2 linked regions of the Zymomonas mobilis subsp. pomaceae ATCC 29192 genome follow. The protein of the gene in region 1 interacts with the protein of each later gene in a pairwise test. Links are inferred from orthologs where the notes say so. Each region holds a gene or a part of one and is shown on either strand. Other genes may lie near its edges.

Region 1 (3,057 bases):
GTATTGGCGGGTTCTCTTTTAGATATGTCCACAGCCTTCGCCAATATGATTAAAATGGGTCATGTCTCTATAGAAGAGGCCTCGCGTATGGCCTCTTCTACGCCAGCGCAATTTTTAAAATTAGATGACCGAGGGGTCATTGCTATAGGAAAAAGAGCCGATTTTGTTGTGCTCGATACGTATTTTAAACCACAAAGCGTTTGGATAGCCGGAAAAGCCGTTTAAAAAGCGCTAAAATGATCCATGTGCCGCGATCAGCTTTTGCCGTTCAATAGTCATTTGTGGGGCTGACTTTTTGGGCAGTGATCGGGCGGCTTTCACTTCGGCTGGCGTAAATGGTTTTATTTGCGGCATATTCTGCAAAGATAAAATGTAATTAAGAGCCCCTGAAATATCTTCATCTTTAAGATGACCCAAAGGCGTCATAACCCCTAAAAAAGGCATCCCGTCCACTACAATACGGCCTGCCATACCATTGAAGACAACCGAAAGCATATAGCGACGGCCTTCGTCAAAAGAGGCGATTTTACCGATCCGGTTGCTTAATTTTGGAGCCAAGTTAGTTGACCCCTCCCCCTTGGTTTGGTGACAGGTCGAACAATTGGTCATATAAGGCACGATACCTGGTGGGGCAGCTAGGACGCCCTCCAGAAACAGAGGCATAAGTGCTAAAATTGTCCCGAAAAACAGTTTTGAAAGCACTGTATTTCGGGTAAAATTTATCATCACTATTTCCCTCTCTAATAATTTTATAAAATCTGTAACTGTATGATCATAAATAACTATAAATCTTAAAAATTACCTTATAAACCCTGAAAGTAAGTATTCTGTTTTTAAATATAAAATTTTTATAGAGCAGGATTATGCGATGTTCCGGCTTCTCTATTTTATCGGACAGCTTGTTTTATCATTCGCTCTTTTAAGCACACTATGGGTGATGGTTTATAGTTTTGTCAGGCCACCCGTTACCTTAACCATGATAAGCAATGCTGTGGCTGGTTATGGCATTAATCAAAAATGGCGTTCTTTGGAAGATATTGACTCTAAAATGGCAGATGCGGTTATCGCCGCCGAAGACAGTAACTTTTGCAACCATCATGGTTTCGATTTTACGGCTATTGAACAGGCGGCAAAACATAATGCTAGCGGCGGACATATCCGAGGCGGTTCAACCATTAGTCAACAAACCGCTAAAAATACCTTTCTTTGGCAGAATGGCGGCTACGTTCGTAAAGCCATTGAGGCATGGTTTACTTTTTTAATAGAACATTTGTGGTCAAAGCACCGGATTATGGAAGTCTATCTTAATATAGCCGAAACCGGCATCGGTATTTATGGCGTAGAGGCGGCCTCACAGCATTATTTCCATCATGATGCCCGCCATTTATCGACTTTGGAAGCGGCAAGATTAGCGGCGGTCTTTCCTTTACCTAAAAAACGCACCGCTAATATGCCGAAAGGTTTTGTGCGCCGCTATGGCAATATCATTCAAAGCCGAATGGCAACCGTTGAAAAATCAGGGCTCAACCGCTGTCTTTTCAACACTATAAAAGCTAAACATCTCGCCATATCTGATAGCAAATAATGACAGCCAGCCCTGTTGCTATTAAGAGAAAGACTATAACGCCAAAGCCAATATGGTGGCGTTTTTCCAGTTCCGGTTCCGAAGACCACTGCAAAAAGGCGGTGACATCTTTGGCCATTTGATCCACCGTCGCCTTCGTTCCGTCTTCATAGATAACTTGATTATCTATCAAAAGAGGCATTGGCATCGCGATATGAAGGCCTTTAATATAAGGATTATAGAAATTGCCTTCTGGTGTTTTAAATTGTGGATAGCGTTGTTCTATTTCTTTCGGTTCAGTTTCATAACCGGTTAAAATAGAATAGATATGCTTGGTACCGCCTTTACGGGCTTTTACCATCAAAGATAAATCAGGTGCTGTCGTGATACCGCTAGTTCCAAGAGGATTGTAATAAGGCCCTGTTATCCGGTCGTTCATTTCCGGCTGGCGCATAAGCGCTTCTCCGGTATTATGATCGACATCTGGAATACGGTTGATCCATTCTTGCATCAACGCTTCGATCTGGGATTTATTGTAGCCTATTTCCGACAGATCCTGAAAATGAACCTGATTTAAGCTATGACAAGAGGCGCAAATCCCTTGAAAAACGGTAAATCCACGTCTTAATTGCGATTTGTCAAAATGACCCATTAAACCATCACTGGGTAAAGACAATGATTTTAACGGTTTCTGATAGTGTCTTGTTGGATCATCGACCTGTTTTAAACGGGGTTGTCCTATCCCCATCAATAAAGTGAGAACAAGCCCTAACCCCACAAGAATAGCCAATAGGCGAAGGCAGCCGATGCGGCGAAGAATAGTAAGCATATCAGGCACCCTCCCCTTTTTTAGGTGGTTGATTTAAGGGCACTGTTGTCTTGGGATAGCCTGCTTCTTCTAAGGATTTTGGAACGGGTAAAGTTTTTTCAAAGACTGGGAGAACAGGTAAAATCACAAAAAAGAAAGCAAAATAGTAAAGCGACGCGAACTGACCTAACCTTATCCATGGCTCTTCGGCAGGTTGTCTTCCACAAAAACCCAAAATTGCCATATCCAACAGAAAAAACAGGAAAAACAAACGGAATAACGGACGATAACGCCCTGATCGTACTGGGGCGTTATCAAGCCAGGGTAAGAGGAACCAGCAAAAGACAGATAATCCCATACCGATTACGCCCCACATTTTGGCAGGGACCCATAAAAAATCTACCGTAAAAGAGCGTAGAATTGCGTAAAAAGGCCAAAAATACCATTCTGGTTTAATATGGGGCGGCGTGACAAGATTGTTGGCCGGAACATAATTATCTGGATCAGAAACAATATTAGGACAAAAAAACAGTAAAGAACAGAATATCAGAAGAAACACGCCCACTGCCACGGCATCTTTGGCAATGTAATAAGGATGCATGGGAACGACATCTTCTGCTTTTGTCACTTCGATACCTGTGGGGTTACCTGAGCCCTTCCGGTGTAACGCCCAGATATGAAGCCC
Region 2 (3,331 bases), 150 kb from region 1 along the record:
ATCATTACAAGGCATTTTCGCGCTATTTGCTTAGTTGGCTTATGCTGCATCGCGGCCCTGATTTGCTATATGATAACACAGCGTGTCGCCTCCGAAAGACGTGAATTAATTCATGTAGAACGGGATATTCTAAAATTACGCCAAACGATTCGGCATTTGCAGACGGAAGGGGATACCTTAGCACGTTCAGGCCAGATTGATCGTTGGAATATGGAATCCTTTGCGTTAACTTCACCCACTATAAAACAATTTATCTCCAGCGATACGGAATTAGCAGTATTGGATAATGCCCCATCGGAGGCTGAAAATTCGGCCAGCAATGCCAATCAAGACTCCTCAAGTTTTCGTCAGGCAAGCTATGTTGTTTCGTCCAATAGCCACCCTTATCAGCCATCCAATATTCAGCCTTTGGAACCCAAAATGGTTTCAGCCCATAAGCTGCAGTATAAAGCTTCTTCAACAGCCGCTTCTTCAGTGATTGCTCAGCCATCAGAAGCTGTGGCCGCTCCTTCGGCGGCAGGTTTTGAAGTGGCTTCTTTATCCCTTCCTCACACGCTTAATACCCGAAATGATGAAACCATGATGCATCGGGTATCGGCTTCTCAATTTAGAGAGCTTAGCCACAGTAAAATTCAGGCAGCCCGATGAATGATCACCCGATTAACGTCTAAGAAAACATTATCCAGCACTGATATTCTTACGGCAAGCCATGTCCGGCTGATGATACTGCTTATTCTTTTTTGCGGTGGGATCGGCTTGGTTATTGCCAAAATTATATGGCTTATTTTTATCACAGGTTGGGGCGTAGAAGAACGTCGTCATCCAACACCCCCGCTTTTAGCGCGTGCCGATATTGTCGATCGAAATGGTCGCACCTTGGCGCGCACTATTGATGTTTGGTCGGTTGGAATTCATCCAAGAACCTTACATATCAATCATATCAGCGATCCAGATGTGTTAGCGGCCAATCTCGCGGTTTTGATGCCGGAACGCACGGTCGATGAATATCGCAAAATCGTTCATTCCAATCGTAATTTTGTTTATCTAAGGCGTCATGCCTCGCCTGAATTAGTGCGTTCCCTTAATATGCTGGGAGAGCCTGCCATTGATTTTCTGCATGAGCCGTCCCGTCTTTATCCAGAAGGAACACTGGCGGCGCATGTTATCGGTTGGATAGGCGAAGATGGCCATGGTCAGTCCGGCATGGAATTTAGCCTTGATAAAGAACTGACGGATCCCAAACGGCAATCTGCGCCTTTTATGCTGTCTATTGATGTTAGAGTGCAGGCCGCTGTCGAAAAAGCCTTATCAACAGCGATGCTTAAATATAGCGCGGTAGGGGCGACGGCGATTGTATTGGATGTAGATTCTGGTGAAGTTCTGGCCATGGTTTCTTTGCCGAATTTTAATCCCAATGATCGGAGTAGTTCTGATCCTACCGCTTTTGATAACAAAGCCACTTTATCCGTTTATGAATTAGGCTCTACCTTTAAGCCCATCACTATGGCAACGGCTATCCAAGATGGGGTCGTGACCTCTTTGGCTAAGCGTTATGATGCCACCGAGCCTCTGGCTGTTGGTCGATTTCATATTCATGATGAACATGCTCAAAAACGTTGGCTTGATGTTCCCGAAACACTGGTTCACTCATCAAATATTGTAACGGCGCGTATTGCAGACGAATTAGGGCCGGAACGCATGCAAGCTATGTTCCGTAATTTAAATTTCGATCATCGACCGGCTATCGAACTGACCGCCAGAGGTCGGCCAATTTGGCCGGCTTTTTGGGCTAGAAGTACCGTGATGACGACAGGATATGGTCATGGTATTGCCGTTACGCCATTGCATTTAACCAGCGCTTATGCCGCTCTGGTCAATGGAGGGATCTGGCGACCTGCAACTTTATTAAAACGGGATGCAGATTACAGACCAGATGGCAGGCAAGTTATTTCTAGTCAGAATAGTGCTACGATGCGGCGTTTATTACGTCTTATTGTTACAGATGGTACAGGGCGTAGGGCGGATGCGCCCGGTTTTCGGGTAGGTGGAAAAACAGGCACCGCGGATAAGGCAGAAAAAGGCCGTTATAATCATGGTGCCCGTGTTTCTACTTTTGCTGCTGTTTTCCCAATGGATACGCCGCGTTATGCGGTCGTTGCAATGCTTGATAATCCCCAAGGGACAGCTGATACTGGTGGTTACGCTACAGCGGGTATGGTGACAGCACCGATTGTTAATGACATCGTGCAGCATATCGGCCCTTTACTCGGCATTATTCCTGACCCAAAACGGGATCTTGATCTTACTGATTTGCGGGCTTTACTATGGAAACCACCGGCGAAAACACCATGAGCCGCTTAGAAAAAAAACTTGGGGATTTAGCCCCTGATTTCGGGCTTACAGAAGCCGAACAAAACAGCCTTGTCAGAGGGTGTGCCGTTGATAATCGTCAGATTCAACAAGGTTATATTTTTGGCGCGTTTCCCGGCGTCAAAGTCAACGGTGAGGATTTTATTCCTCAAGCCATCGCTGCTGGCGCGGTGGCGGTCGTTGCCCGTCCCGAGGCTCGGATAAAAGGGGCTATTCATCTTGTAAGTGATGAACCCAGAAAAACTTTTGCTGAAATAGCGGCACGTTTTTTTGCGCCTTTTCCGTCGGTAATCGCTGCTGTCACAGGGACGAATGGCAAAACGTCTGTCGCCGAACTATGTCGACAACTATGGCAAATGGCAGGCTATAATGCGGCCTCTATCGGCACATTTGGTATTATCTCCCCACAAGAACATCTTAATACGGGGATGACGACGCCGGACATTATAACATTTCTTTCTTCGGCTTCAAAATTGGCGAAAGAAAATGTTTCTCATCTTATTTTTGAAGCTTCAAGCCACGGTCTGGCACAGTATCGGAGCGATGGTCCTCGGGTTATGGCTGGTGGATTTACTAGTTTTTCGCGGGATCATCTCGATTATCACGGCACAATGGACGCTTATCTTGCTGCAAAACTTCGATTGTTTGATGAGAGAGTGGCTTCTGATGGAACGGCAGTGGTGTGGGCTGATGATCCTGTCTCGGCCTCAGTGATTGCCCATGTGCAAAAGAGGGGCCTAAAACTGATAGATGTCGGGGAAAAGGGGGGTGCGCTTCGACTTCTTGATAAAAAAGCCGATAGTCAAGGACAACATCTTTCTCTTTCAGCCCAAGGAAAATCGTACAAAGTAAGATTGCCTCTTATTGGTAGCTATCAAGTGGCTAATGCTTTGGTGGCGGCAGGTCTTGTTATAGCGACAGGCGGAGATGTTGAAAAAACATTATCCAATCTATCTCGATT

Evidence for each region.
Region 2: the proteins of mtgA (region 1) and ZYMOP_RS02250 interact in binary tests that used the Escherichia coli proteins (3 or more experiments, as listed by UniProt). The link is inferred for Zymomonas mobilis subsp. pomaceae ATCC 29192 from one-to-one orthologs.

The regions. Positions count from the first base shown.
Region 1 is NC_015709.1:356,556-359,612, forward strand. The notes cover bases 1-2,726. They hold mtgA (monofunctional biosynthetic peptidoglycan transglycosylase), read left to right. Parts: upstream 1-868; coding sequence 869-1,585; downstream 1,586-2,726. Other genes in these bases: nagA (N-acetylglucosamine-6-phosphate deacetylase), read left to right, coding at 1-225; ZYMOP_RS01610 (c-type cytochrome), read right to left, coding at 232-726; ZYMOP_RS01620 (cytochrome c1), read right to left, coding at 1,554-2,393; ZYMOP_RS01625 (cytochrome b), read right to left, coding at 2,395-2,726. Also shown: more of ZYMOP_RS01625, read right to left, coding at 2,727-3,057. UniProt on the Escherichia coli protein: Peptidoglycan polymerase that catalyzes glycan chain elongation from lipid-linked precursors. May play a role in peptidoglycan assembly during cell division in collaboration with other cell division proteins.
Region 2 is NC_015709.1:508,352-511,682, reverse strand. Bases 1-3,000 are described here. They hold ZYMOP_RS02250 (peptidoglycan D,D-transpeptidase FtsI family protein), read left to right. Parts: upstream 1-648; coding sequence 649-2,352; downstream 2,353-3,000. Other genes in these bases: ZYMOP_RS02245 (UDP-N-acetylmuramoyl-L-alanyl-D-glutamate--2,6-diaminopimelate ligase), read left to right, coding at 2,349-3,000; ZYMOP_RS02255 (hypothetical protein), read left to right, coding at 1-648; rsmH (16S rRNA (cytosine(1402)-N(4))-methyltransferase RsmH), read left to right, coding at 1-1. In the rest of the region: more of ZYMOP_RS02245, read left to right, coding at 3,001-3,331. UniProt on the Escherichia coli protein: Essential cell division protein that catalyzes cross-linking of the peptidoglycan cell wall at the division septum. Required for localization of FtsN.